2 regions of the Pseudoalteromonas sp. Isolate3 genome follow, and region 2 is predicted to be linked to the other one. Evidence: riboswitches for the same ligand, from Rfam matches in the RefSeq annotation. Region 2 holds a riboswitch; the other holds the start of a gene.
The links. Region 2 has a riboswitch for lysine ahead of lysC (lysine-sensitive aspartokinase 3). Riboswitches for the same ligand answer to the same signal wherever they lie in the genome.
Positions count from the first base shown of each region.

Region 1: it holds a riboswitch for lysine, as region 2 does, so the genes downstream of both, dapA (4-hydroxy-tetrahydrodipicolinate synthase) here and lysC (lysine-sensitive aspartokinase 3) in region 2, are expected to answer to the same signal.

Region 1 is NZ_JAKEVN010000088.1:60-11,126, forward strand. Features, by position in the region: gene L1D46_RS15140 (OmpA family protein) at 1-1,041, opposite strand, end outside; gene L1D46_RS15145 (protein adenylyltransferase SelO family protein) at 1,367-2,779, opposite strand; gene L1D46_RS15150 (DNA-3-methyladenine glycosylase I) at 2,788-3,483, opposite strand; lysine riboswitch at 3,667-3,863, shown strand; gene dapA (4-hydroxy-tetrahydrodipicolinate synthase) at 4,001-4,885, shown strand; gene L1D46_RS15160 (2,3,4,5-tetrahydropyridine-2,6-dicarboxylate N-succinyltransferase) at 4,900-5,640, shown strand; gene L1D46_RS15165 (PLP-dependent decarboxylase) at 5,640-6,845, shown strand; gene L1D46_RS15170 (succinylglutamate desuccinylase/aspartoacylase family protein) at 6,851-7,969, shown strand; gene L1D46_RS15175 (phospholipase A) at 8,156-9,193, shown strand; gene L1D46_RS15180 (bifunctional GNAT family N-acetyltransferase/hotdog fold thioesterase) at 9,238-10,131, opposite strand; gene L1D46_RS15185 (methyltransferase) at 10,360-11,049, shown strand.
Region 2 is NZ_JAKEVN010000061.1:1,717-22,724, forward strand. Features, by position in the region: gene L1D46_RS12660 (hypothetical protein) at 1-182, opposite strand, end outside; gene L1D46_RS12665 (hypothetical protein) at 175-759, opposite strand; gene L1D46_RS12670 (hypothetical protein) at 841-1,017, opposite strand; gene sbcB (exodeoxyribonuclease I) at 1,282-2,727, shown strand; gene L1D46_RS12680 (NAD(P)-dependent oxidoreductase) at 2,766-3,647, opposite strand; gene L1D46_RS12685 (redoxin domain-containing protein) at 3,762-4,277, shown strand; gene L1D46_RS12690 (2-hydroxyacid dehydrogenase) at 4,243-5,226, shown strand; gene L1D46_RS12695 (sodium-dependent transporter) at 5,333-6,658, opposite strand; gene L1D46_RS12700 (4'-phosphopantetheinyl transferase superfamily protein) at 6,806-7,543, shown strand; gene lysC (lysine-sensitive aspartokinase 3) at 7,520-8,899, opposite strand; lysine riboswitch at 8,981-9,153, opposite strand; gene nhaD (sodium:proton antiporter NhaD) at 9,241-10,491, opposite strand; gene L1D46_RS12715 (hypothetical protein) at 10,640-11,914, shown strand; gene L1D46_RS12720 (hypothetical protein) at 11,917-12,462, shown strand; gene L1D46_RS12725 (ATPase) at 12,462-15,248, shown strand; gene L1D46_RS12730 (DUF4136 domain-containing protein) at 15,371-15,925, shown strand; gene L1D46_RS12735 (TonB-dependent receptor) at 16,089-17,927, shown strand; gene L1D46_RS12740 (YkgJ family cysteine cluster protein) at 18,101-18,349, opposite strand; gene L1D46_RS12745 (efflux RND transporter periplasmic adaptor subunit) at 18,508-19,680, shown strand; gene L1D46_RS12750 (efflux RND transporter permease subunit) at 19,684-21,008, shown strand, end outside.

The sequences.
Region 1 (11,067 bases), on a different contig from region 2:
AACTTTTTCAACGCTCGTGATTTGAGCTTCTACGCGACGATTCTCTGCATGTGCCTCAAGTGTATACGCTTTATTTTTCAAACGCTCTTCACCATAGCCAACCGTAGAGATTCTATCTGAAGAAATGCCGTCTTTAACTAGCTCTTCAGCAACATCTTTAGCACGCTTTTCAGAAAGCATCATGTTGTAATCAGCGTCACCAACTGCTGATGCATGCCCTTCAAGTACTACTGAAGTACCTTCATTTTCTTTCATAAAGGCTGCAACATCTGCAATGTCGCTAAAGTATTGATTAGGTACTTCTGCAACGTCATGCGGGAACGTAACTAGTAAAGTTATAGTTGCCTCTTTTTCTTCATATAGAGTACAACCAGTGCTGTCGACAGCATCAGTCATCGGTGTGTTTGCACACTGATCATCTGCATCCATTACACCGTCATTATCACTGTCAGTTGGTGCAGCGACTACAGGTGCAGGCTCTACCGGAGCAGGCGCACTTTGATCGCCAAAGATATAGCTAATACCTAGTTTAGCACCAACATCTGTATAACCACGATCAAGACCTTGGTATAAAGATGTTTCAGCATTAAAAGCAAAGTTATCTGTGAAGTAGTGCTGGTAACCAGCACCTACGTTTGCGAACATTAGATCTTCGTCAACTGCATCCAGATTTTTAAGACCGAAAATACCGTAGAAAGGGCCGCCACCTAAATGGTATAGCGCATCGATACCGTAGCGCTTGCCGCTTTCTGAACCACTTACAGATGTGCCATCATTAAGCTCTGCATTCCAATCGAAGTCCATATCAGCGTACTCTAAACGAGCGCTCCAATAATCGCTAAAACGATAACCTAATTCCAGACCCCATCCAGTTGAATCATCTACATTTAATCCACCTGGCGGATAATCGCGAACATTTTCCCAAGAGTTATCATAGTAATCGCCGAATGCGCCAATATAAAAACCTTCTTTTTCGGCAGCGAAGCCTGTTGTACTAGTTGCAGCAAGTGCTAACGCAATAGTAAGTGATTTTAGTTTCATTATTTCCTTCCCATTTTCACAATAAAGCTATTGAAGCTAATGTATTTCGAGTACTTAAAACTATATAGCAGCTTAAAAACTAATTTAATGAAATTTTATAAACAGCTATATTTTATATTTACTAATACTTTACTATTAATAAAAGTAATCTATTCAGTGGCAATTTATACTAATTAAAACTTTCAAACTACCAGCATAGTAGTGTAACACCACTTAAAGCAATAATTTACTTTAAATCAATGATATCACCAGTCAATGTCCTGCTCAATCTACGAACATTTTAAAGCGATAAATAACTTTTTTCTTTCAGAGGTGTAACTATCATTTATGTGCCACAGAAAGTTTGATAGTTTTTGTCACCATCACTTGGCAACTCGTACCAACTTTGATGTTCTTTAAAGTATGTGTATGGCTCTGAAATCACTTCAAGAAAATCATTTAATAATAAGCTACTACCTGCTTTTTCAAATTCAGCTATTATGCTTTCTATATTATGATTACGCGGGATGACTGCAGGATTAACGGCTCTCATGACGCTGTAACTTTCAGCAGTTGTTCTTAGCTTCCACTTTAAAACCCACCCTTTCAACCTACAATCCACAGTAAAATCACTTACTAAAGATTCAGTGAGTGCATTAAATGTATTGGTATAATCAAGTTGATGCTGCTTCATTAAAGCAAGTAATTCTGAAACCAAAACATGATCACCTTCTTGCTGACCTGCTAACCCTAATTTCTGCTGCCACATAGCATTAAATGCATCATTAAATTTATCAGCAAAACCATTCACAACCGACGAAAGTTTTTCTACGGCACCATCTTGCTCATCAAATAAAGGAATCAAGCTTTCAGCTAAACGCGCAACATTCCAATTGGCAATATTGGGCTGATTACCAAATGAATAGCGCCCTTGGTGATCAATCGAACTGAACACCGTGTCTAGGTCAAACTGGTTCATCATCGCACATGGGCCATAATCGATAGTTTCACCACTAATCAAAGTGTTGTCGGTATTCATTACACCATGTATAAAGCCAACTCGCATCCAACTTACGACCAGCTCAACTTGTTTATCTAATACAGCAGTTAAAAACTCAATGTAGCGTTGCTCACCAGCACTGCTAATTTCAGAGAAATGACAATTAATTGCGTAATCGACCAGCTTTTCTAGCCCTTCAATATCCCCTTGCGTTGCTAAGTATTGAAATGAGCCGACACGAATATGACTTTTAGCTAAACGAGTAACTACGGCGCCTGGACGAGGCGGTTGGCGATATACCATTTCGCCAGTTGTAACCACAGCTAAACAGCGTGTAGTTGCGATGCCAAGCGCATAAAGTGCCTCACTCATGATGTACTCTCGTACAGCTGGACCAATTGCACAGCGACCATCACCACCACGAGAAAATACAGTTGCGCCAGCGCCTTTTAGCTGTAAGTCCCACAATGTGCCATCTTGATCTGCAATAGCACCAAGTAAATGTGCTCTGCCATCACCCAGACGCGGTGAAAAATGACCAAATTGATGACCTGAGTAACCAAGTGCAACTGGTGCAACGTCGTTACTTATTGTTGAACCAGTTAAGAATTTAGCTAAAAACTCGCTGTCATGATTAATCGAAAAATGATCAGCTAACTGATCATTAAACAGTAGCAATTTAGGCTCAGCTACAGCACTAGGCATATCTTCAATCGTGAGCAGTTCACTAATGTCTGTGTATCGAGGTTGCAGTTTCATAATTTTCCTTAACGCGTCGCTACACCTACGCGGTTATCACCTACACCATAGGCAACAAGCTGACTAAGTGCCTGCAGACTATAGCCACTTTGCTGTTGTAATTCATTGAAGAAGTTTTGCGCTGACTGTAGTGACTTTTTAGTTTGTAAGCCACCGTCTATCAACTCGTGGGCACGCAAGTAGGCTTCTACATCACGAGAAAGCAAGAAGGTATCTTTACCTAGCGCCCGTAAAGCGTATGGGCCAGTATTCCCGCCTAAACGTGCACCATGCTTTTTGAGATAAGCCCATAACCCAATAATATTATCACTTGGCCAGTCAGCAATAAACTGACTAAAGCTGCCATGTTTCTCCGCGACTTCATGGATCATATACGCATTTTCAGGGATTGTTTGTACTTTTTTAAAATTACGAACAATTCGTTCATCACTGGCTTTTTGCTCGAGCATATCCGGCGGCATCATTAACAATTTTTCAATGCTAAAATCCCAAAACACTTCGCAAAAACCAGCCCATTTATTGTTAATAACTGACCAATAAAAACCACTTTGAAAGATTTTACGAGTAAACTCTTCTAACCATAAATCATCATGCATTTTGGCAATATCAGTATCATCGAGCGGGTTTGATAGCAGTGCACGCAGCATGTCTTCGCTACCCTTTCGAGATACGGCTCGCTGATAAATATCGTTAAATTTTTCCATCATTTTTCCAATTTATTTGGTTAACGCTAAGTGTACGTAAAAACACGGTTATACGTAACCATGTTGCAAAATTGGTCACTAAAAAACAAACTCATCAGCTTGACACCTAGATGGCTAAAATGCTTTAATCGCCGCCAATACCCTATTTAACTATGTTGGCTTTTACCTTAAAAGCGAGCATAAAGGGCTGGAAGAGGTGCGTTATTCAGGTAACGTATGGGAAGAGCACAGACTCTGTTGATCATACGTGAGGGGAATTAACGCCGAGAAGTAACACCGTTTGTGAGGTGCTTATTTCGGGCGACTGGGCTGAATCCCAGCGACTGTCACCAACAATAGCAAAGCGCTATTGATTAGTTTGGTGGAGAGCTTCTGGTCTTAGTATAATAAGGCCGTCGCGTCTTTATTATTTTAAGCCCATTCGCTCTTCGAATTATACCTTGTTCGAATGACGACATGCGGCCCCATTCAAATGTTCCCGCATATACTCTTCGAATACCTTATAAGTTCGTGAGAGATGATCAACAATTTTGATTTAAATGACTATCCATTATGGACAGCGCTTGTCACGCCATTTTCTGAATCTGGCGAGGTCGATTACACGGCCCTAGAGCAACTGGTCACTGAACAGCAAGCCGCAAATAACGGCATTTTATTGCTTGGCAGTACCGGTGAAGGACTAGCGCTTTCACTTAAAGAACAACAAGCCATTGTCGAGCATGTTTGCCAATTGGCACCGAGTGTGCCACTGATGATCGCTGTGGGTGGCATGAACCTAAAGCAGCAAATTGCATGGGTTGAATACTGCAATCAGCTGCCAATTCATGGCTACCTGTTAGGCTCACCTCTGTATGCAAAACCTGGTGTTGTGGGTCAAACACATTGGTTTGAAAGCCTACTTAACGCAAGTCATCACCCTTGTATGTTGTATAACGTACCAGGGCGCAGCGCAGTTGAAATTTCACCACAGGTAATTAAAAACCTTGCCGACCACAAAAACCTTTGGGCTTTAAAAGAAGCCAGCGGCGATATTAGCAAGTTTGAAGGCTTTAGAACGGCATCGCCAAAACTTGCCATTTTCAGTGGCGATGATGCACTTATGCCGTATTTTGCTCAAGCCGGTGCAAAAGGTTTAGTTTCGGTTGCCGCTAATGCTTGGCCAAGCCAAACCCATGAGTTTGTTAAACGCTGTTTAAGTGGTCAATACCCAAATCTATTCACTGATTGGTCGCAAGCAATTCAAAGTCTATTTGCTGTAGCAAACCCAATCCCCGTAAAAGTACTGATGCACCTGCAAGGTAAAATAAATACCCCGCATTTACGTCCGCCACTTACGCATTTAGAGCTTGAGCAAACAGACGGCATCACCCACGCAAATAACACTATTTTATCTTGGAACTAAAAACAGGTTTTATCATGAGCTGGTTAGAATTATTAAACAACTTAGAATCAGGCGCAGTTCGCGCAGCAACACAAGACGAGAACGGCAACTGGCATGCTAATATTGAAGTTAAACAAGGCATTTTAGAAGCATTTAAAAATGGCACTAACACCGAGTTCCCAGGTGGTTTTGTTGATAAGCACAACTTAGCACCACAAGGCTTTGCAGCAGATGCAGGCGTACGTATGGTACCAGGTGGTAGCAGTGTTCGTCGTGGTGCACACGTTGCTAAAGGCACTATTATTATGCCACCAGCGTATGTGAATATTGGCGCGTTCATCGACGAAGGTACTATGGTCGACAGCCACGCATTAGTGGGTTCATGTGCACAAGTGGGTAAAAATGTTCACCTAAGTGCAGCAGTACAATTAGGTGGCGTGCTTGAGCCTATTGGTGCAAGCCCAGTGGTTATTGAGGATGATGCATTCATCGGCGCAGGCTGCGTAATTGTTGAAGGTGTAGTTGTGAAAAGAGGCGCGGTACTTGCGCCGGGTGTGCGTTTATCTGCAACCATTCCAGTCTACGACTGTATTAATGAGCGCCAGTTAAACAAAGGTGAAGCAATCCCAGAAAACGCGATTGTGATCCCAGGTTCTCGTCCTGCTTCAAACGCATGGGCTCGTGAGCAAGGCCTAAGCATGTCTTGTGCATTGATCGTGAAATACCGAGATGAACAAAGCGATGCATCATTACTGTTAGAAGAGGTTTTACGTTAATGAGCTTTATGAGCACGCCCATCAAGCAAGCAGTTGAACAAGTAGCAACGCACCTTGATACGCCATTTTTTATCTATGATTTAGATAAATTAACTGCACATTTAAATCAACTGACGGCGCAAACCGATGTGAAACTTTGGTACGCAGTCAAGGCCAACCCGCTGTCTCGCATTATTCAATGTTTAGACAGCGCAGGGTTTAATTTTGATGTTGCAAGTAAAGGTGAACTTGAGCAAGTACTTGCTCAAGGCATCGATAGCGAGCGCGTACTCAATACTGGGCCTGCAAAGAGCCCTAAACAAATTTCACATTTTATTGCTCGCGGTGTACGTACTTTTGTGGCCGAGAGCATTAACCAAGTTCGCTGGTTAAACGAACAAGCAACAAAAGCAAATTGCCAGCTGCAAGTATTATTGCGTGTACAACTACGTTGGCCAGACAGTGAAAAGAACCCACTTGGCGGCGATAGTCTCACCCCCTTTGGTTTGGGCTGTGATGAATGGCAAGCACTAACAGTAAGTAATTACCCAGCACTTAACTTTGATGGTCTGCATATTTTCCAATGGGGCAACATGCTCAGCACCGATAAACTCGCTGAGCTATGGCGTGCCATGATTGAGCCATTACAACGACTCGCTAACTCATTAAATATTAACCTTAATGTTCTCGATTTGGGTGGTGGCCTAGGCATTCCTTATACTCAAGATGCTAACCGACTTGATTGGTCTGCACTTATCGAGACTCTGGCGAGCATTAAAGCGGATGCCGGTGTCAATGAGCTTTGGATGGAACTTGGTCGCTATGCAGTGGGCGAATGTGGTCATTACGTAACGCCGATTGTTGAGCGTAAAGAAAATTACAATCAACAGCAGGTGATTTTATCAGGCGGTATTAACCATTTACTTCGCCCAGCTGTGACAAGCCAAGATTTTCCTGCGGCGTTACTACGCGAATCGACGGCTGAGCCTGCAGCAATGACGTTATACGGCCCACTTTGCACCGCGCTTGATTGCTTAGGTGAGCACCTCTTAGCTAGCGATTTAAATGAGCAAGACTGGTTGGTATTCAGCCAGTGTGGCGCATACGGCTTTACCGAAAGTATGCCGTACTTTTTATGCCACGAATTAGCGGCTGAATACATCCTTGAACAAGGCAGTATTGAGTGCATCCGTAGCGTTGAAGATGCTAGCTATTATTTAAGGTAATCGCCATGAGTAAAGAACTAATCAGCCAAGAGAATATTGTGGTTGGCGAGATTGCCAACGGCCTTCCACTGACAATCCCTGTGTATCGCTTAAAAGGCGATGGCACAGGACCAAGCGTGTATATACAAGCTAATATGCATGGCGCAGAAGTACAAGGTAATGCAGTAATTTATCAGTTACTTGAACAGCTAAAATCTCTAAAGCTACGTGGCGACATTACTCTTGTGCCTTATGCCAACCCAATTGGTTGTAACCAAAAATCAGGTGAGTTTACTCTAGGTCGCTTCGATCCAATTACTGGTACCAACTGGAACCGCATGTACCGCTTTAACAAAGCATTACCCTCACAGATTGCTGAACTGCACAAAGGCAGTGATGATGCGACTCTTAAAGCTGCATTCAAAGAGGCACTCGTTACTGACATCGACAGCCAACTAACCGGTCCTGACTACAGCTTAACAACAGGTAAGCGCATTGCTCTGAACCTGCAAAAGCTTGCGCATCAGGCGGATATTGTTTTAGACCTACACACAGGACCTATCTCAAGTCAGCACCTCTATTGCCCAGAATATGCCAAAGACAGCGCAAGCTATTTCAACATTGAACATATCTTATTGATCCCAAGTGACTTTGATGGAGCGATGGATGAAGCGAGCTTCTGTCCTTGGTGGTCGCTTTCTGAAGAACTTGCCAAACAAGGCCGTGAATTTGCAGTTCAAGTTGAAGCATTTACCGTTGAATTAGGTAGCCAAGAAAAAATCGATTTAAGTGCAGCCCTTGAAGATGCAAATAGTATTTTAAGTTACCTCACTCACAAAGAGGTATTTGTGGATGCTGCTTATAAACCAAAAGCGATAACACGCTATGCCTGTATGCTTGAAGATTATGTTGCTTACTATGCGCCTATGGGTGGCATGGTGGAATATCTTGCCCCGCTTGGAGGCCATGTAAAAGCAGGCGAGCCTATAGCCCACATTTTAAGAATGGAGCGCTACCTTTCTGAGCAACCTCTTCAAACATTAAGTTTTGATAAAGACGCCATCGCTATTTTGCATTTTGCTTCAGCAAGCGTGAATCAAGGTACTGAACTTTATAAGTTTTTTACAAACATATTTGAGCTATAAGCTCACACCTTCTCATTGCGTGAGAGTCGACGGCTTATGCCCTTAGGCCGTTACAGTAGAGCTCCAAGCTTAGCTTGGGGCTCTCTATTTACCCAAAATTTCAACAATTCAGTACAAGTTCACGGTTACTTATGTAAAAATCGTTATAATTATACCTACTTACAAGTCTACTGAAAGGGAACTGCAATGGGATGGCGCATTTGGCTGGCAGCCGCTGGCTTATTTTCTGTACCTGTATTCGCTCAAACTGAACAACCACAAACTAACGAACAAGATGACGCGCTAGAACTCGTAAAGCAGTGTATTTTGAACGAAGCTATTGGCGGTGACGGTAAACAAACACTCGAAGAACTTCGTAAAAAGTGCTCTGACTTAGACGAGAGCAAAAAGCTCACGGCTTTAGACAAACGCAAAGCTCGTGAAGAAGTGAGCAAGAAAAACCGTAATGTAATCACTCCACATAAGCGTAACTACATTTTACCGCTCTCTTACGTGTCTAACCCTAATGAGCGCCCTTTTGATGGTTTAAAAGACCTTGCTGAAGAGGTCGATGGCGAACCACTCGATAACCTTGAAGTGAAATACCAACTATCAATTAAAGTACCTATCTTCGAAGGCTTCTCAGATAAAGACCAAGGTATCTTTTTTGCTTTTACATTGCAGTCGTTTTGGCAGTTTTATAACAAAGATATTTCATCACCATTTCGTGAAACCAATTACGAACCGGAGATATTCTGGATGAACTATCTTGATCCTGAGCATGTACTGTGGGGTGATGAAATGGCAATCGCAATTGGTGCCTCGCATCAATCTAATGGTCGAAGCCAACCTAATTCACGCTCGTGGAACCGTATCTATGCTGATTTCTTATGGGAAAAAGATGGCTTTGTATTTAGCTTTAAGCCGTGGTATCGCATTCCTGAAGATAAAAAAGATGATGAGCTAAAAGCACGTGGCGATGATAATCCAGATATCTACAAATACATGGGTTATTTTGAATTCTCAGGTGCATACCGTTACAACGAGCATGAATTCAGCTTTATGACGCGTAATAACTTAAACTCAGATAACCGTGGTGCAATCCAGTTAGATTGGTCTTTTCCTCTTTGGGGCAGGTTACGTGGTTACGCACAATACTTTAATGGCTATGGCGAGAGCTTGATTGACTACAATGCTGATATTGAACGCTTTGGTGTCGGTATTCTGTTAACTGACTTGCTTTAACTGTAATAAAGAGCGAGCTTTAGTTAGCTCGCTCTAAATAGTCGTTATTTTTTAACGATGAAGTGACCTTCAAATTCTGCTACTAACACATCACCATCGTATACATTTACTGGCACATGGTAGCTTGCTTTACCATTAGACTCTAAATCCGCTAACTTACCTTTACAACCAGCCAATTCAACGCTCCCGCGAGGGTCGTTATTCAGTGGCTTGAGGTATTTAATATTAGCATCAGCTAACACGATATTTCCTTCAAGGCCTGCTTCTTTCAGCGCAAGGTAAGTTGTTCCCCACCCTGTTAGCGTTGCTAAACTATAAATAGAACCAGCAAACATTGTATTATGAAGGTTTAAGTTCGCATCTAAATCAGCACGAGTAGTAAACTGCCAATCAGTATAGCTTTCAACTTTAATCCCCATCGCATCACTGATTGGAATCGACTCACGCCAAGTATTTTGTAGTACTTGTGTCCAGTTTGGATGACGAAACCAACCCGGTTCAGACGGTTTTTGTTTTACCATTTTCCAGTGCTGCACATCGTCATACGCGAGATGCGCTTTTTCTTTTACTTCGTAGCCATGACGCTTGTAGAAATCAAGCGCGCGTTCACGAGCAAACAATACCAATTCATCGGCATCTTGAGTCCATGCTATTTTTTCTAATTCATGTAATAAACGACTACCGATATGCTGGTTACGGTTACCTTCAGCCACCGCCATATAGCGAACTTGCGCTTGCTGATGATTATTAAAATGTAGGCGAGCTACACCTAAAACTTCGCCGTCATTATTTTTGATAAAGCGGTGCTCTGCGTCTTGCTCCAAGTCATCTTGCTCAGAACCACGCGGCTCGCCCCAAGGCGCTCTTAAAACCTGCCAACGTAGTGAATAATACGCTTGCCAATCTTCGCTGCTTTGTGGGGTGGTCACTTTAAACATAAAAACTCCTGTGATAATTCAGCCACTGTCTGTTGTTTTTCTCACGTGGCCTTTGGAATGCGAATTACGATACGCGATCTTCTAACAAGTTGGAATAATACTTTGGTGACCCAGTCTAAATTATTATTCCAAGCTGTAAAAACTAATGCACAATTGCACTTTATGCCTACTGGTCTATGCTGAAATAATTGTCTTATTTTTATAAATAAATAGCTAAAGGCCCGAAATATGGAACATTTTATTGAACCCAGTGGCGCAGTAAAACATAGTTTTATTGAGGACTGCCACCGATTAGGGCAACTCATCTATTGGCATAAGCAAGGCAATTACAGTATTCAAGTTAGACAACTTAACCAATTACGCTGGTTACTGATCAACGAAACTCTACAATCCGTCATTGAGAAACGTCGCCCTGCGAGGTTGCTTTTTCCTCATTTACAATACCTTGCAAAGCTTTGGCAAGACTTAGAAGAGCCTAAAAAAATTTTAGAATTAGGGTTAGGTGGCGGTGCTATTCGTAACTACTTACAGCACACCTACCCCGACAGCCAGCTGACATCAGTTGATAAAAATCCCGACATAATCCACTGCTATAAACGCTACTTTGGTGGCGATCATGCCAATAATCTACACTGTTTTGATGCGCAACAAGTTTTAGAGCAAAATAACAAATACAATTGGATTATCTTAGATTTATTCAGTGAAGTAGACGCACCGCTATTTTTATATAAGCACCAGTTTTACACTAAATTAAGAGCTGCAATGGCAAAAGGTGGTTTATTGTTTATTAATTTTTTATCTAATCACCCATCGCAACTAAAGCAACTTGAGCACCTACTGATCACCGAGTTTGGTAAGCGCCCAAGTATTGTGAAAATCCCAGACTATGTGAACCACATAGTGATGATCAAAAAGTAAAAATACTTATACCAACCC
Region 2 (21,008 bases):
TTAAATAGTTTAATTGCTTTGCTGATATCTGTTTCGTGCTCGGCTTGCAACGTGCACCAAACCACCTCAACAGACTTTGACCTGATTTGATCTTCAAAGATATTCTTGCGCGCAATCAACCATGTACTTGCAATCAGCAAGATGGCTAAAACAGCAATGGCTATATAAATTAGTTCAAGCATTACGATCCCTCGGTAAACTAAATGTTACTATACACCCAAACTTGGTCCGTAATACATCAGGAAAAAGCATTATAAATGATAGTACAAGGCTGATATACAACACAATAAAGCTGTAAACATAATGTATCTGGGAAAATTCTTGCTGCAAATCCAGAACAACAAATTTCACCCAAATTAAAGAGTGGAATGCACTCAAGATCATGAACAGCTTAACAACAGCGAAAAAAAGTTTGGAAAAAACAAAACTAAAAACTAGGTGGGCCTTGTACATCAAAAAGAGAGTAACGAGGTTTATAATGGTAACAACAAGATAAATATTTTGTGCACTTGCTGCCGAACTATGATTGCTGACGTATGCTAATACATACTCCATTAGCAAAGCCGTAATCAAATAATTTGCACAAACAAAAGAAATGGTTACGAAATTACTAAAAAGCTCTTTATTAGCTAAGGCTTTTCTCAGTGAGTTTATCAGAGCAATAATAAAAGCTGTTGCAATTACAGCTTGAGAGGAAAAAGCTGTTGTGTATGGTTGAATTACCATCCACTTTTCATACAGGTTTTCAAAAAATTCCACTTGGTCTAACCGTTTTTTAGATTCTATGCTAAACCCTAAAAGGAAAAAAAACCAGCTTAAAGCTGGCTTCTTTAGATTAAATTATTTTTCTTTTTTCTTTGGATTCAAGATGATGATACCACCAGTATTATTTATAGTTTTCTTTTTTGGGTTTAGGATAATGATGCCACCAGTATTTTTAATTTGCTCAACTGAGTTGGTTGAAGCTGGTGCTGCGTCGTATGCTAAAGTAGATAGTAATAAAGCTGATAAAGTCATTTTTTTGTTCCTTCATTGTTAAAGATAGTTTTCGTTAGCAAATACCGAGCCACTAAAATACAAATAAGGTAAAAACTAACGACTAGGCTCTATATAAGCATAAAATTAGGCTTTTAGGCCATTTTTTATACTAACCATGTATTTAAAACATACACTGAACAGCCTCGACACCTTTAGCCCTATAATCTAACAAGCCTCTATGCCATAATTCTGTTAATTCAAAAAATAAGTCAAAGCGGCCCGACGCTTAGCAAGGTTTAATGCATGGCATATCCAGAACAACAGCAACCAACAATTTACTGGCACGACTACGAAACATTTGGCGCAAGCCCGCAAAAAGACCGCCCGAGTCAATTTGCAGGTATTCGTACCGATCTCGATTTAAATATTATTGGTGAGCCGTTAATTGAGTATTGCAAGCCAGCGGCTGATTACTTGCCCCATCCTGAAGCGTGTTTAATAACGGGCATCACACCGCAAGTTGCGATGCAAAAAGGCTTGATTGAAGCTGAGTTTATGGCAAAGATCCATGCTGAGTTTAGTCAACCGAACACCTGTGTAGCGGGTTATAACAGCATTCGCTTTGATGATGAAGTCACGCGTTACAGCTTATACCGTAACTTTTATGACCCTTACGAGCGCGAATACAAAAACAATAATAGCCGCTGGGATATCATTGATCTGGTACGAGCATGTTACGCGTTACGCCCAGAAGGCATTGAATGGCCGCTTAAAGAAGATGGATCACCGAGCTTTAAACTTGAACACCTTACTGTTGCCAATGGTATTGAACACGCTGCGGCTCACGATGCATTAAGCGATGTAACAGCAACCATAGCGTTGGCAAAATTAATAAAAGAAAAACAACCTAAGTTGTATCAGTTTTTCTTTAGCTTACGCTCTAAAAAAGCACTGGCTGATTTAGTTGATGTATTTAACATGACACCATTGGTGCACACCTCATCACGAATTCCGGCAAGTCAAGGCTGCACAAGCTGGATTGCCCCAATGAGCTTTCACCCTGTCAATAAAAACGCCATTATTTGCTTTAATTTGACTGAAGATCCGCAAGTCTTATTAGATTTATCTGTTGAAGAGCTGCGCACGCGTCTTTACACAAAACACAGTGACCTTGGTGAAGGTGAAGCACCTGTAGGCTTAAAGCTCGTGCATTTGAATAAATGCCCTATTCTCGCACCAGCAAAAACCTTATTACCAGAAAATGCAGCTCGATTAGGTATTGACCGCGAAAAGTGCTTACAAAATCTAGCCATTTTAAAAGCCAACACTGAGCTTCGCGACAAAGTAACCGAAGTGTTTAATGAACAACGTGATTATGGCGAAACAACAAACCCTGACTATCAACTTTATGATGGCTTTACCAGCCACGCTGATAAAGCTAAATTTGCCATTATTCGAGATGCAAGCCCTGAGCAATTAGCCTCAATGCAGCTTAATTTTGATGATAAAAAGTTTGCCACCTTACTATTTAGATACCGAGCTCGAAACTGGCCTCAAACACTCAGCCAAGATGAACTGGCAAAGTGGCGCCAATATTGTCAAAACAAACTAATGCATGGCGAAGATAACCCATCAATTAGTGGGCAAGATTTCATGATCACCCTTGAAAATCTGGCTCATGAAAATGATGATAACGAGAAAAATCTGCATATTTTAAAAGCCTTATACAATTACGCACAAAGCATGTAATTGAAAACGCGACAATCATTGTCGCGTTTTTATAGGTATTACTTCTTATGTAACGCTTCGATGCGCGCTAATAAACTTGAGGTGTCGTATCGGCCACCACCTAAAGCTTGTACATCAGCGTAATATTGATCAACTGTTGCCGTCATCGGCAAAGTTGCGCCGTTTGCCTTTGCCTCATCTAGAGCAATGCCTAAATCTTTACGCATCCAATCAACAGCAAAACCAAATTCGTATTCGCCAGCCCACATGGTTTTGTAGCGGTTTTCCATCTGCCATGAGCCTGCTGCACCTTTAGAGATGGTTTCAATGACCTTTTCTCCATCAAGGCCGGCTTGTTTTGCAAAGTGTAATCCCTCGGCTAAGCCCTGCACCACACCGGCAATACAAATCTGATTAACCATTTTACAAAGTTGGCCAGAGCCTACTTCGCCTAATAATTGGCTAAAGCGACTAAAAGCAGCCATCACAGGCTGAACAACATTAAAATCAGCTTCATCGCCACCAACCATCACGGTTAACACGCCATTTTCTGCACCTGCTTGACCACCAGAGACTGGCGCATCTAAAAATGCAATACCCTGCTGTTTAGCTTGAGCTCCTACTTCACGTGCAACTTCAGCCGACGTTGTAGTGTGGTCTACTAAATAGCTCCCCTCATGCATACTTACAAGAACACCATTTTCACCATAAACAACTGAACGTAAATCGTCATCATTGCCTACACACATGAAAACGATATCAGCACCTTTAGCTGCTTCACTTGGCGTTTCACAATAACTACCTTGATATTCTGAAACCCACTTTTGCGCTTTAGCTGTTGTGCGGTTGTAAACTGTCACGTTGTGACCTGCGTTAGCAAGGTGACCCGCCATTGGGTAACCCATTACACCTAATCCGATGAAGGCGACTTTCATTGACATAAAACTGACCTATTTGAGTGATAAATTAGTAACAATTTCATTATCTCAACCGATTAACTAAAAAGCGAATGAAAAAAAGTTCATTTAAACCAGTCAAAAACACACAGGTAACACATGGATAGTATATATCGTTTCAACGCCCAGCTTGCATCTGGTGAAAATTTTAGCCTTGAATCGCTACAAGGAAAAACAGCGCTTATCGTCAATATTGCCAGTAAATGTAATTTTTCAGTGCAAATGGCAAGCCTTGAAAAGCTCTATCAAGACTATAAACAGCAAGGATTTACTGTGCTTGGGTTTGCATGTAATCAATTTGGCCACAATGAGCCCCTTGATGGCAATGAGCTACAAGCTTTTTATCAGCAGCACTTTGATGTCAGTTTTCCTATTTTTAACAAAGTATTAGTTAACGGCCCTGATGCCCACCCTTTATTTAATCATTTAAAGTGTCATACCCGTGGAATTGCACAAAACCGCGCAATTAAATGGAATTTCACCAAATTTCTTATAAACTCAGAGGGTCAACTCGTTGCGCGATATGCCCCGCGTACCAAACCCGAAACCCTCAAAATGGTGATAGAGAGTAATTTAAATGATGAAACTGGCCTTATTCAGTGCGCAAAAATATGAGCAACCGTTTTTTGAAAGGAATCTAACTGAATACGCTGACTCTGTTTCGCTCAGTTATTTTGAGCAGTCTTTAAACATCAATACAACTCCTCTTTGTAAAGGCTTCGATGCGGTGTGCGTGTTTGTAAACGATACTGTCGACAAGCACGTCATTGCAGATATGGCAGCTGTAGGCATAAAAGCAATCTTATTACGCTGTGCAGGTTTTAATAATGTAGACCTTGATGCAGCCAAAGAGCATAACATCAAGGTTTGCCGCGTCCCGGCTTATAGCCCCGAAGCTGTCGCAGAGCATTGTATTGCTCTAATGCTAACGCTCAACCGTAAAACCCACAAAGCCTTTAACCGTGTACGTGAAGGTAACTTTGATTTAAACGGCTTACTTGGCTTTAATCTGTTTAAAAAAACCATTGGGATAATAGGCTGTGGCAAAATCGGTTTAGCTTTAGTGAATATTTTAAATGGCTTTGGGGCTAAAGTACTCGTCTGTGACCCAATGGCAAGTGAAGGCCCTTATACTTTATGTGATTTAGACACATTGCTCACACAAAGTGATGTCATCTCTTTACATTGCCCACTCAACGAGCACACCCATCATTTAATTGATAGCAGTGCATTTAAAAAAATGAAAGACGGTGTTATGTTAATTAACACCTCTCGTGGTGCACTTCTCGATAGCCAAGCATGTATTCAAGCGCTTAAGTCTAAAAAGCTCGGACACTTAGGACTTGATGTGTATGAGCAAGAGTCAGAGTTATTCTTTAAAGATCATCGCGAAGAAATCATGCAAGACGATATTTTTTCACGCCTTATTAGCTTTCCGAATGTGTTAGTGACAGGCCACCAAGGCTTCTTCACCCAAGAAGCGCTTAGCGAAATAGCCTGCACCACACTACAAAGTGCTAATGAAATAAGCCAAGGCTTACCATTAACTAACGAAGTTAGTTAATGAGTGCGTACCTTAGACTAAAAAAGGCGTGAGGTTTAAACCCCACGCCTTTTTACTTTTGTCTTTTACCTCGAAACTAAAAACTTGTAACTCGCAGCTCAAGACTCTATTTCAACAACGCCACGTTCACAAATACTGCTGTCATTAATAACGGGCACACAAAGCGAATATACTGAGCAAACCAATAATGAGGGCCGCTCGAGACTTGATGCAATTTATTACCACGTTGCCATAACCAGCCTACAGTAATGAAATAGAACAGTCCCATTAAAGGAAGTTGGTACTGCGTAAGCACCATAATCACCAAACCAAATAACCAGTCAAAATTTAAGATAATAACTGACGAAGCGATAAAGACGATTAACGTTACAAATAAAGTCGCTTTTTTGCGCTCTATACTGTGGTTCTCAACTAAAAATGCCACTGGAATTTCAGTTGATGAAATTGTTGATGTAACAGAAGCTATTGACATTAACACGAAGAACAATAAACCAACGAGTAAGCCCATTTGCCCCATAGTACTAAACAGCTCAGGTAAAATTGCAAAAATTAACTGCCCTTCACCTACTAATTTACCGTTGCTAAACACTTCTACACCGTTATGCTGAGCAACAAAAATAGCTGGTATAATCAATAAACCCGCTAAAAAGGCAACCCCCGTATCTAGCAACGCCACTGTTCCGGTTAGTTTAGGAAGGTTCGCATCAGGCTTTAAATATGAGCCATAAACCATCATACAGCCTACACCTAACGACAATGAAAAGAACGCTTGCCCCATTGCCGCAATAATTAAGTTTGCATCAAGAATTTGACTAAAATCTGGCACTAAGTAGGCTGCAAAGCCATCCATCGCACCATCTAGGGTCGCGATATAAGCAATTAACGCCACTAATAACACTAGCAATAATGGCATTAAACGGCGTGACCAAGTCTCGATTCCTGATTTAACCCCTTTTAAGATAATACTCGCAGTTAGAATAAGCATCAGCGGCGTAAACACAAAGTTGCGTGCCATTGAATCACTATGCAAAAAGTTACTTAACTCAGTAAAACCCAAGAAGCTAGCGATTGGCTCAAGTGCATACGCTAACATCCAACCTGCGACTATCGAATAAAAGCTTAACATCACAATTGCACCAAACAGACCTATGTAGCCTGCTGCAGCGCCCACTTTAGGAGCCGTATCTTGCCATGCATTGGATAATGCTTTTACCGGATTAGCTTGCGCTTGGTGGCCTAAATACAGCTCAGTATAAAGGGCTGGAAGCGCTAATAAGAAGATAACAATGAAGTAAACAAGTAAAAATGCACCGCCGCCATGGTTTGCCGCTTGTGTTGGAAAGCCCCAAATATTACCTAAACCTACCGCCGCACCTGAAGCGGCTAATACGAAACCTAGTCGGCTGTGAAAGCCGTCACGAACTTGTGCCATACATCTATAAATCTGTTATTATTTTTCCTCATTAAACCATAATTACAGCCAACTGCGTAAACTATTTGAGTTGTTCGTGCTCTTACAAGTTCATTTGCTGTAAAAATAAACAAAACTAAATACGAACCCCCGTATAAGCGTTAAATCATGAGCAGCCACTATTTTTCAAACACCTTAGTTATTAATCTGCAGCCGAACAACACGGCACAGCAAATTATGCTAATGGAAGCATCAAACATCGATATTTCAAGCTTAGCTATTGAAAAATTGCTCAGTGAGTTTGAATTATGTGTACTTGAAAAACGCAAAGTGCCCGCAGCTAAACAAGAGTATTTAGCGACTCGCTTAACGTTAAAGTATTTATACAAACATACTTACCCTCATGATGATTTAGCGCTCAATGAAATATCAAGCCAATTTGATGACAAAGACAGTAAGCTGAAACTACATACACCCGTTAGAGAGTCTGTTTGGGCTTGCTTATCTCATTCAAATGGTTTGATAGGTGCTGCCCTCAACCCAGCTCAGCAGCTGCTTGGTTTTGATATTGAACAAAGCAACAAACCTCGCCCTTTTATCAAGCTTGCAAAGCATTTTTATCATCAAGATGAAGTTGACTTAATCAGCAGTTTTGATGCACCCGATGAACAGGCACAGTGTTTTTTTAGAATTTGGACATTAAAAGAAGCCCTTGCTAAGGCAAGTGCTCAGCCGATTGCGAAACTGCTCGCTCCCAATGTATTTGAAGAAATACGTAAACATAATTTCTGCGCTAGAAGTAATTGTATTGAAGGCTTTGACATAAGTGTTGTGGCACAAAAAAGCACTGACTGGCAGTGCTCTTTTATTAGCTTTAGCGACTTACGCCGCGACTTGGCTTTCTAATAATCGGCTGTGAATTGCCTGCACAACGTCATCTGACTCGCTTTGCTCCACCAAAAAGCACAGGTTATGTTTACTTGCACCGTGGCAAATTAAACGAATATTAAAGTCGCTTAATACCTGCATTAAATTCATTTCTTGCTGACGTAATTGAATTTCAGAACCAATTAAAGCCACCAGCGTTAAGTTATTCTCGACCGACACATGACAAAACTCAGAAAGCTTATCTAAACAAGCTTGATCCAGCTCAGGGCGTGATGCATTTGGCGCGTTATCTAAAGTGATTGCAACACTGATCTCGGAGGTAGTAACCAAATCAACCGAAATATTAAACTCACTTAAAATGGTGAAAACACGCGCTAAGAAACCACTAGCAAGGAGCATTTCTGGGCTTTTGACTGTTAATAGAATTTGGTTTTTACGCTGTGTTACTGCACGAATACCTGGTTGCTGAGACTTTTCTTTTTCAATCCATGTACCACCTAATTGTGGCTCACGGCTTGAACCAACAAACACACTAATATGACTACGGCTCGCAGGTAAAATGGTTGCAGGATGCAGTACTTTTGCACCAAACGTTGCCATCTCTGCCGCTTCATCAAAACTCAAGCGTGCAATTGGGCTTGCTTTAGCGCATAAACGCGGATCAGTACTGAAAATACCCACAACATCAGTCCAAATATGCACGCTTTTTGCGTTAATTGCTTCTGCAAGTAATGCCGCGCTGTAATCTGAACCTCCACGCCCTAAAGTGGTTGTTTGATTATGTTCATTGCTACCAATAAAACCCTGAGTTACTACAACGTGGTCATCAAGTAGCGGCACTAGATGCTCTTTAGCAGCCGCAGCGGTTGCTGCAACATTCGGTGTTGCTTTAGCAAATTGGCTATCTGTTTTTAGCACCTTGCGTACATCAAAACGCACCGCATCAAGACCTTGCCCACGCAATACTTGTGTAAATAAATACGATGATAAACGCTCACCAAAGCTAAGTAGCTCATCTTGCTCCGCTACTGACTTAACCCCTTCTGATGCCAGTTTTTGAAAGGCTTTGAGGGTTTCATTAAAGCCATGAGCTAAGTCAGCATCAAGCGATAGCTCAGCTAAAATAGCTTCTTGAATGGCTACCACACCTGTGATGTGCTCGTCACGCTCAGCCGCGCTCAAATCAGCTTTACACAATGCAACTAAATGATTTGTCACGCCAGCACTGGCACTCACAGCAACAATACGAACTTGATTATCAGCACAAATGATTTCTGCGCAGCGGCTCATAGCATCAAAGTTAGCTACACTGGTGCCACCAAATTTTGCAACAACGTAATCTGATTTTGTGTTGGCGGCTAATTGGGTATTCATGTCGTCTCCTTTTGTGGAAAACTATCCACAGTAATTCAAGAAGAACTCGGCAAGGGGGTGCTTTGAAAATAAAGAGTAGTCCATGCCAGAAGCTCTCCACCTAGTTTGGTGACAGTTTTGAGGATTCAGCCCCATAAACCGAAAAGTAACCGTGACGTCCGGCTAATTTTCTCGGCGAGTACTTCCCTCATTAATGGTCATCGGCGTTCGTCACCTCACATTAACTACCTAAGTATCGCACCTCTTCTGAATGTTAAGTTAACACCTGGTTAAAATAACAAAGCCTGCTAAAAAAGCAGGCTTTGAAAGTTAACGTTTAGACGTCTAGCTGTCAAGTTGTTTTATGAAATTAAACTGCCTGCTAAGTGCGACCCGTAATAGCCAACGGTATAAGCAATTAATAAATAAACTGACATTTTAAGATAGCTCATAAAGGTCAGTGCTTTTACTTTACTCATGGCGATAATACCTGCCGCAGAGCCGATAATAAGCATTGAACCACCTACCCCTGTTGCGTATGTAAACGACAACCACTGCTGTGGACTCATCACAATATCTGCTTTTAAAAGTGCTGCAGTTAAAGGTACGTTATCTACCGCTGCTGATAATAGCCCCATCATGTAGTTTGCATACTCAGGCGCCATCAACTCATATAGGTGAGTAAACTTAGCAAGCATACCTACTTCTTTTAATGCACCAACCAGCAATAACACACCTACGAAGAACAATAAGGTGTCGTACTCAATCTCACGAATATAATCGATAATTTTTTTGTTGACGTCTTTTTTGCGCATTAAGAATTGCGCAACCAAAAACATTAGTGATAAACCAAATAAAAAGGTTAAAAGCGGTGGCACATTATAAAGCACGCTCAAAGTTAACGTGGCAATAATCGTCGAGAAGAAGATAACCGCAATGGTAATATCTGTTTTTTCAATACGACGAGCTGTTTGCTTTTCAAATACTACATTACCCGACATACCTACCGATAACATTGCCGCAAGCAGTGCAACACTTGTCAGTGCAGGCGCAATTAATAATAGTAAATTAGCAATGGTGACCTTTTCGTCTAAGAAAATCATCAGAGTTGTAACATCACCCGTGATCAACGACACCCCACCCGAGTTAACACTAAATACAATCAAGGTTGCATATTTTATTAATTTTTTTGGATCTAATTTTAGTGACATCACCACCGCAAGTGAGATTAAAGTCGCAGTTATATTGTCTGATATCGATGAAAATAAGAACGAAAAGCCACCAATCAGAAACATCAACTTTCGTTCACTGATTTGATTTGGCATAATTTTATGAACAATATTCTGGATAAAGCCTTTAGAGTTTAAATACGCAACAAAGGTCATCGCTGCCATTAAAAACAGCCATAAAGTCGCGATCTCTAATATATTGTGATCCAGTTGATGTTGTATGGTTTCTGGGCTTTGCCCATGAATTGGAGAGATAAATAAGATAATCCAGCATAAAGTGCCAAAAAAAAGCGTCGTTTTGGCCTTGTTTACATGGATAATATCCTCTATAACGATAAGCAAAAATGCCACCGCTATCAGGGTTAGGATAAGTGGGGTTACCATGGTGTTTGAACAACCTTTATAATAATGTAAAAATTGTAAGTCGAGTGTTTCGGCGCGGATTCTAGCAGCATAGAAAGCATAAAACTATTATCAATTACATAATTTACTACTAATCGCTAACACCTAAGTCTGAATTTACTGGAGCCTTATGATCCCAGCTAAAAAGTTATTAAATACCCTTACTGAACATTGGGGGGTGTTAGAACTGCTATTTAAACGTTTTAAGATGGCTGATTTCAGTTTGAAAGACGTACAAAATGCGATAAAACAAAAACAACCTTCATGGTCAAATGAACGCATTTATAAGGAAACAAATCGTTTATTAAATCAAGATATTATCATTCCATTAGCGAAATCATCGCAATTAGAAATCAATCGAGCGATTGCTGATTTTGCGACTTTCTTGCTACAAGAAGAACACCTAGGTCTTGCCCAAGAAATTAGTGTACTAGTTGATGATTTAGCTCGCCTTGGTAGTCGCTTGGCTAAAGCAGGTGAAATTGAAGATTACGACGAGCTACGCCGCTTTAGCCGTATTATGGATGATCGGGTACGTAAAATAATGAAATTGTTTGCCCACAATGAAAACGCGATTTTAAATATTGTTGAGCAAGCTAAAGCAAACAACGCCGTGCAATCTTTGCAAAAGCGCTATCAAGCAGTGATCGAAGCGTTTGATGAATACATTGAACCTATGCTTGAAATGGTTGATATACGTGGTGACTTCCACGCTTGCTTTAACACCATCGAAACGCAAATAAGCGCACAAATCGAACAAATTGACCGCCTAGGTAAGTCATATCAAGACAAACGCATGCTTGAGCAATTGCGAACCCGTATTTTAGAAATGCATTTAGTTGGTCGTGAAAGCTTACGTAAAAGCGCCGATATGCTAATGCCGCTACGTGAAGAATTACGCCGTAACAACCTAATTACTCGCCAAGCAGCCAAAGTACTTGGTTTAGTGCGTAAAAATGGCGTTGATAACATGCTAAGTGCGGTACAACCTAACTTTGTCTCGGATGCACAACGCTTTTCACTTGGTCAACAACGTCATATCGTGGCCTATATGGCAGGCTTAGTCGACTTTGAGCACGATGAATATCAGCTACCAGAGCATGATGATGTGCCCGCCTATCAAAGCCCGCATATCCCTGATTACAACGACGTTAAAACACAATTTAGAAAACGCTTTAAAAAAGCCAGCAAAAAAGCTCAGCCGCTGCTTAGTTTCTTAGATGAAAGCTACCCAGATCTAGAAGCTGACGAAATGCTGTTCTTGTATCAAAAATTAATTAGCGATGGCGACCTTGAAATTAGCCAAAGCCAAGAGAAAGTAAAAATAAAAATTGCCCAGCAAAACTTCTCTCTTTACCCATTTAACTCATCGATTGCTGACGATAAAAAAGCAACAGAGCAATAACCATGACAGATATTAATTTAGATGATTTAACGCATCTGCAAGCTATTAATAAAAAGCTCACGTCAGGCTACCACATTAGTGAACAAGACACGCTGATGTGGCAAGAGCTTGACCAACACATTGATGCCTACCGTGCCCTTTTTAATGCACTCGGCCATGACCTACAGCATGATAGCCGTGGCTATTACTATTTTGGTAGTGACGAGAGCACCCCAAACATGGGTAAAATTTCACGTGCCATCGCGCTGACTATCTACATCTTGATTGAGCACTATGCCAATACAGGTAAAGATCCTATGCGTGCCTTATTTGACGAGGTAAACGACCTTGAACTGATGCAAACCTTAGTGCAAATCAACAAGCACTTGTTTGATCAATTAGAAATATTCTCTGGCTCAGATTTACGTAAAGATGTGTACCTACGTATGGTGCGTTTAGGCCTTGCTCGCGAAGTAGAAAATGGCTTTATGCTGCAAGCGCCAATTTATCGTTATATCGATGCATTAATGGAAGTAAACGAAGAAACCTATCTAGGAGATGACGAATAATGCAAAGCCAAAGCCTTTACGGACTCAGCAAACTTGCGCTTTTAAATACCGCAGGCTATGCAAAATGCGTGATCCCACTGGATAAAAGTAGCTCAATTTGTGCACCGAATAATACCGGTAAAAGCTCTGTTATTAATGCCCTGCAATTTCCGTTAATTAATGATTTACGCTTAACAGAATGGGATGGCCACGATTTAGACGAAACTCGTAAGTTCTACTTTTCGTCAGATCAATCCTATATTTTACTTGAAGCTGACCTACCTAATGGCCCTGTGGTTATTGGTGTTGCTGGCCTTGGTAAAATTGCTGGTTATGCGCATCAGTTTTTTTGCTATCAAGGTAAGTTAAACCTAGATCACTACACCCAAGGCAAGACAATTGTAAAATTCACCAAGCTTTTTAATCACTTAAAAGAGCAAGGTTTCAACCCAATTGAATTAAAAGCGCAAGAGCTGAACGCCCTACTTACTGGCGGCGCAACCCCGTTTGATGGCGATATCAATTTAAAGATGATCCCACTCAATAACGTGCAAGACTCTGCAATTTACAAAGAAATTTTCCGCCGTATTCTTAACTTGCACAAGTTAGGAGCCAGTGATGTTAAGCGCTTTATGTTACGTGTATTTGAGCGTCATATGTCAAATTCACGGGTCGATTTTTATGAAGTATGGCGACGTTCATTCGATAAGGTAAATCGCGCTAAACGTGAATTAAAAGCGCTTGAGTCAATGCAAGAGCCTATCGCAGCCCTTGAATCTATGCTTGAGAATCAAACAGTTTTAAAAGGCAAACTTGCCGCCTATGCGCCAAAAATTGACCAAGCACTGATTGACTTTGAAACCTATCAACAAGAGCAACTCACTGAGCTAAATATTGCCCTTGAAGATATCGAGCACGAAAAACATGAGTTCGACCAAAAGCAGCAGCTGTATATTCAGCAATCACGTGACATTGAGCGTAAGCAAACTCAAATTGAGCAGTGGTTTTTAGACTATCGAGCACTTAAATCTGAGTTTGAACTAGTTAACAAAGCCACCTTAAAAGTAAGCCTTACGCAGCTTAAACAAGATTATGAGTCGCTTTCGCATTCATTAAGCAGTGCCCAAGGTCAAAGCTTACACACGCTTGATTACCGTATTAGCGAAACACAAAAGCAAATTAAGAGCTTAAAACTACAGCTAAAGAACCTCGAGTTCAATTTATTCACCCGTATGCGTGAAGATTTATCTTTAAAAGAAGTTGAAGAAATTTCGCGTATTTTAAACCCAGATATCTTATCGTTTGCCACCACCAGCAATGGTGATGTTGATATCACAGACGAAGATGCCTTCGGTGAGTTTTTAGAGCAGTTATCGGCAAACGTAAAAGGCGGTGTACTGACTCTTCCTGGTGCGACGATTAAACTAAAAAAGCTAAGCCCTGTGCAAATGCAAACGGGCGAAAACAAAGAGCAATTAACTGCGCAACTCGCTGCACTTGAAAACTCCCTGAAAGAGTTTAAACAACAGCGCGAAGTAGCTGCTAATGTCGCTGAAAAGCAAAAAGAAAAAGATGCCTTGTATGATGAGCTAATGGCCTCTGAAGAAGCATTAAAACGCTTTGAACAATTTGAAGTGATGCAGCAATCTGTCGATGCTCAAACTCTGCTAAAAGAGCAATTAAATGCAGAACGCGAACAAGTTGACGACTACCTGCAAGACATTCAAAAGAACAGTGGCTCAATTAGCGATCGTCGCTCAATTATCAAGTCGAAAAAAGATTTGCTTGCGCGCCAAGCTGACCGCTTACGCCAAGTTAAATCTGAACGTATCGATCACACACTTGATTTTTACTCAGGAAAAGTCACACCATACATGATTGAAATCAGTATTGATTTTGATAATTTAAGCGATCTCATTCATCACTTTAACAAAGACTGCCAAGAGCTACGTAACTTTGATATCAACGTACGTAACACCTACATGCATATTTATAATGCGGGTATTACTAAATTTGATAACGAAAACGATGAGTTTACTAAATACGAAAAGCTTATCAGCGCGTTTCATAACATTGATAACGAGCGCGATGCTGTTGAGCGTCAAGGCCGAGTTGCATTAACCGAAGTGGCAGCTACCATTAAAGGCTTGCGTGAAGACTTAGACCGCTTGCGCCGTGAAATGAATAGCTTTAATAAAGGCATTAGTCAACATCGGATCTCTAACCTTCAAGCATTCAAAATTAATGTTATCCCGCGCAAGATGCTGGTTGATAGCATTGATACCATCATTAGTACCTCAAATCAGTTTGAGCAAGGCGATACCCTCGACTTATTAAGCCAAGAGCCTTATAGCGAGTCTGCGGTAAACGAAGCAAAAGATCATTTAATTAAGCTTGCTTCTGAAAAAGCAGGTTTAACACTGACAGACTTGTTCGATATTCGCTTTGAAGTGGTAAATCGTGCTGGTGACACTGAGCACTTCGAGAAAATCGACTCAGCCGGCTCTAACGGTACCCGGATTACCATTAAGTTACTTTGTGGCATGCTGTTTATTCGTTACTTATTAAGCGATCAAGAGCAAAACCTGTATCGTATTCCGATTTATATCGATGAAGCTGCCGATATCGACCCGCAAAACCAAAAAGCAATTATCGAAACAGCACTTAGCTTTGGCTTCGTGCCGATTTTTGCCTCAGTTAAACCACAAGTTAGCTGTGATTACATTGTCCCTATTCGTACTGTCAAAGATGGGGTGCAAAACTGGGTCGATGAAAAAGACTGGATAGAAGTTGAACACAGTGCTTAATTACAAACTATTACAGTACTTATTTGTAAATGTGCCATAGTATTTAAATAATCATTCAGTTGAGTATTATTTGTGTTATGTTATCAATCAAGTAGTGGGAAATTTGCCAAGGAGCAAACAATATGAAGAACTTATTAATCGCGACGGCTGTATTATTTTTAGCGGCTTGTGCTAAAACGCCTGATTGGGATTACGACAAATCTGCAGATTTTAGTAATTATAAAACCTTCTCTTGGGTACCTAATGCCAGCTTGACTAAAAACGTAGCGAACTACCAAATTAGTCCTTTAATGGAAAAACGTGTGCGTGAAGCAGTTAATGCCGAACTTGAAAAAAGCGGCATGAAGCTTGTTGATGTAGCGCAAGCAGATGTACTTATTAACTATCATGCATCAGTTGATACTAAAATTGATGTAGATACCTTCAACGTAGGTTACGGTGCACGCTGGAATTACTGGGGTATGGGTTATAACACGCAAACAACAACTCGCGAATACGAAGTCGGTACGTTAATTTTAGACGTAGTAGACCGTGCTTCTAACCAATTAGTTTGGCGTGGTGCTAAAGAAGGTCGTTTGCAAAAGAACCAATCACCTGAAAAGCGCACTGAAGTTATCAAAGAAACTGTTGCTAACATTCTCAGTAACTTTCCACCGCAATCAATTAATCAAAACTAAATGCCGTTTTAGTAAAAAGACCGCGCACTTGGCGCGGTTTTTTATTGCCTGCTGAAATCTGGTTGGAGTGGTATAACTCAGTGATTCAGATACAATACCCGCAATTTTCAGTGCGCCTAACTAGCCCACTACCCCAGATTAAACAAAATCAAGAGAGTTTTAGATGGTACGCGCAGTACAGCTTACACTTCCCGCTTTATTCGTCACTTGCTCAGTGCTAGCAGAAGACACCAACAATATTGAACAAATCACCGTTGAAGTTTCAGCAACCGCAAATAAAGAACCGGTTGGTACTTTTGATGCGCCGGTATCAAACTTAGAATATGACCCACGTGTCGATTTGCAATCACGCAATATGGCTGAAGCACAAGCTGATGTCACTATTCGTGGTGGTATCTTCGAAAATACTGGCTTTCGTGTCGGAAGCAGTACATTATTTGACCCTCAATCTGGTCACTACTTTGCTGAAATTCCTATTGCCCCACAGATGCTAACAGGCCCTTCAGTACTTACAGGGGCTGATAATGCCCTTTATGGTATGAATAGCTCGGTTGGCACGGTTTCATTTGGCTGGCGCCCTATCACAAGCACTGGCAGCGTTTCACTTGGCACAGGTACGAATGGCTTTAATTTACAAAGCATTCATGCCGCCCATAGCCAAAAGCTGGATAGCAAACCTGATTGGCGATTAGGTTTTGAGGGTGAATACTCGCACTCAAAAAGCGATGGCTCAATTGATAATGGCGACCACGACTTTGAACGTGCCTCAGCACGCGTTCAACTTGCAAGCGATACCTCGCAAACTGATTTAGTGTTCGGACGCCAAGAAAAATTTTTTGGTTGGCCAAATCTTTACACGCCATTTAACTTTAACGAAACCGAAGATCTTGAAACCAAGCTTTTCATGCTCAATCACAAGCAAATGTATGGTGATAGCAGTACCTTTGAAGTGACTGGTTATTATCGTAAACATAACGACCATTATGTATTGTCTCGTGAAAACCCAGCTATTTTTGAAGCGTTTCACGAAACCACCGTTAAGTCATTGGCACTCTCTGGACGTCACCGTTTAAATGACCACTATGCAATTAATTATGCTGGGCAATTTATTGCTGATGAGATTGAATCAACATCTCTTGAAAACAACTTTACGTCACGCAATTACACTAAGCTAAGTATCTTGCCTGAATACAAGACGGCCCTTACAGCTAACAAAGAGCTTACGGTTCGTGTTGGTGCTGCTTTTGATGATACTAACCGTGATAGTTCAGATACCTCCTTTATTGCAGATGCAAGCCTTAAAGTAGCTAATCAAAATGACAGTGAACATACTTGGTACGCATCATACGCCGAAGCAACACAAGTTCCCGGTTTCACCGCAATCGGCGGCAGTGAAACGGGCGGGTTATTCAGAAGTAATTACAGCCTTGAGCGCGAAACCACCGATAACCTTGAATTAGGTTTACTAATTGAACAATCTTCGTGGCGTTTAGATTCAGCTATTTTCTACCGCAAAGATAAAAACCTTACGGATTGGACATATCGCTTTGATGCAACTTCAGCACGTTTTGCAAACCCGGTTGATATAGACACCTTAGGCGTTGAGTTTTTAGCGAATAAATCGTTTGAAAGCGCTGAGTTGATTGCCAGCTACACCTATTTAGAAAAGTCAGAAGACTATGGCACGGCAGATATTGATGCGAGCTTTTATGCGCTTAACTACCCTGATCACCGTGTAACACTGGGTGCAGTATGGCAACCAATGGATGTGCTTGAGTTGCGTATCGATAACGAATGGCGTAAACAACATAGTAACCGCCTACGTAGCTCTGATGATGAAGCCTTCTTCACGCAGTTAACAGTAAAGTTCACGCCAGCCCAGCTTGATAATGTGTTTGTTACCTTTGCAGCTGACAATATTTGGGATGAATCATTCGAAGAAGTCCCGGGTACCCCTGGTCGCGGCGAGCAATATACTCTTAGCGCTACTTATACGTGGTAAGTAAAAACAACAATGCCAGTCAATTGACTGGCATTGTTGTGACACGTTTTCTTCTAAGATCTTTAGAACACCACAGTCAAATTTATTTAAAATGCCATAGCGAAAACTGTGACTTTAAAAAATAACCTAATTTATCCCAGTAACTGTTAAAAAATGTTAAGGGTTTAATTTTTTTAAGTCATCTGCTCAAGTTCGGTAATTAAATACAATGCTTGTTCATTTGTCGTGCCACACACATCAATAGTGGCAGAAAAATCACTACACACCTTGGGCCTTGATTCATCACCAAATAATTTACACAGGTTATTATTATCCAGTTGAATACAGCGCTCTCCCGCCGCTTTCCCGTTGGGCATTCCTGGGATCGGTGAGCTAATACTGGGTGCAATACAACAGGCGCCACAGCCTAATCTACATGCCATTTTATCTGTCATTGAGTACCTCTTATAGAACCTTTGTAGCGCCTTTGTAATATGTGTAATGGTTTGTTACATCTTCGAACGCCTTGTAAACACTTTATTGCGTATGCTTAGCCTATCAAATTTATTTTTAATTACCGTCAACCGTGAGGGACTATCCCGTGGCTAGTAAAAAACAAATCATTCTCCCTATCGCCGTATTAGTCGGCGGACTTGGAATGGCATTCGCATTTGCCTCTATGAAGCAAGCGCCGGTCGAAAAACCAGAACAAGATTTGCGACCGCTTGTATCAATTAAACCGTTAAGCTTTGACGCCATTACCCTTGATGTAAAATCATACGGTATCGTTAAACCTAAAAACCAAACTGAACTTGTTGCGCAAGTGAGTGGTCAGGTTGTCTCGCTGTCAGATCAATTTGTACAAGGCGGATTTGTTAAGCAAGGCGATATTCTAGCACGTATTGACCCAAATGATTACGAAGCTGCACTCATTGAAGCAGAAGCAGGTCTGGCGCAAGCAAGCTCTGCTCTTGAAATTGAACGCGCGCAAGTATCTGTTGCACAAGCTGAGTGGGACCGCATCAAAGGTGACTCAAACCAAGTTATTCCATCTGAGCTGTATTTACGTAAACCGCAACTCGCTGAAAAGCTTGCAAACTACCGTGCTGCTCAAGCCAGTGTAAAACGCGCAAAACGTAATCTTGAGCGCACATACATTAAAGCGCCATACGATGCCATTATCGACGAGCGCCTGATTAGTTTAGGTAGTGTGGTAAACCCGGGTAATAGCTTTGGTAGCCTAAGCTCAACATCACTGGCTGAAATTCGCTTACCTGTTGCAGATAAAGACCTACAATACCTAAATAACCAAGGAATTGGTGCAAGCGTATCAATTAATGCTGAATTTGCAGGTAAACAAACAACGTGGCAAGCGACTATTGTACGCAGCGAAGGGGTCGTTGACCAACGCAGCCGCATGAATTACCTAGTAGCACAAGTAGCAACGCCTTATGAGCAAAAGCAGCCATTACGTTTTGGCTCATACATTAATGCCACTATCGAAGGTCGAGCATTAGATAATGCGATTGTTGTTCCTCACCACTTAGTTAAAGACAACAAGGTAGCTGTTTTACAAGATGGCGAAACACTTACTTTTAAAACACTTAACATTGTGCGCGAACAAAATGGCATGGTGATCGCCGATAATGGCCTTGCTAACGGTGAGCAACTTATTACCTCAGCACTTGAATACCCAACTGAAGGCATGGCGGTCAAGCTAGATGACGCAAAACTAAGTGTGCCAACAACGCAGCTAGCGTTAAAAGAGGAATAAGCCATGACCACGCACAGAGAAAAAGGGCTTATTGCCTGGTTTGCACGCAACCCAGTTGCTGCAAACTTACTTATGATCTTTATTTTAGTGGGCGGCTTATTGACTGCAATGTCAGTGCGTAAGCAAATGTTCCCACAGTTTGAAAGTAACTGGATCAGTATTCAAGCTGTCTACCCAGGGGCTGCACCACAAGAGGTAGAAGAAGGCATAACCATAAAGGTCGAAGAGTCTTTAGAGGGCCTCGAAGGCATTAAACGTTTAATTACTTATTCGAACCGTGGTTTTTCACAAGCTTGGATAGAAATCGAAGAAAAGTACGACCCGCAAGAAGTACTCGATGAAATCAAGATGCAGGTTGATTCAATCAATACCTTCCCTGCTGAGATGGAACGCCCAATTGTTCGCCGTGAAAAGTTTGAGCAAGAAGTTATGATACTCGCGCTGTATGGCGATATGAGTAACTACCAGCTCAAAGAACTTGGTAACGACATAAAAGATGAACTACAAGCTTTACCACAAATTAACTTGGTCAACTTTTACAGTGGCTTAAACTACGAAATTGGCATTGAAATCAGCCCAGATAAACTACGTGAGTATGGTTTAACTTTCCGTGATATTGCCACAGCTGTGCGCAGCTTCTCTGCCAATATGTCAGCAGGTCAAATTCGCTCTGAAAATGGCTACATTTCAATGCGTGTTGAAAACCAAGCGTATCGTGGTAAAGAGTTCGAAAAGCTGCCTTTATTACACTTACCTGATGGCGCCCAAGTTTTCTTGGGTGATGTGGCAACAATTAACGATGGCTTTGAAGAAGGCCTGCAATATTCTAAGTACAATGGTAAAAATTCACTGACTTTTGAAGTAAATGCTTCGAAAGATCAAGACATCACTAAGGTTGCTGCAGTATTAAAAAAATACCTAGCAGATAAAGCGCCACAGTTACCAGCAGGTGTAAAGCTATCGCCAATTGTTGATTTAACTTATTACCTTGAAGGTCGTCTAAACATGATGATCGACAACATGATTTGGGGTGGTATTTTAGTTATGGTGGTACTTGCCCTATTCTTGCCACTGCGCTTAGCGTTTTGGGTCATGATGGGTTTACCTGTATCATTCCTAGGTGCATTTTTAATGATGCCACTTGGCTTTATAGACATCACTGTTAACTTAGCTTCTTTATTCGCATTTATACTGGTGCTAGGGATAGTCGTTGATGATGCAATCGTCGTCGGTGAGTCAGCCAGTGCTGAAATTGAAAAGCACGGTCACAGCCTAGATAATGTAGTGCGTGGTGTAAAACGCGTTGCAATTCCTGCAACCTTTGGTGT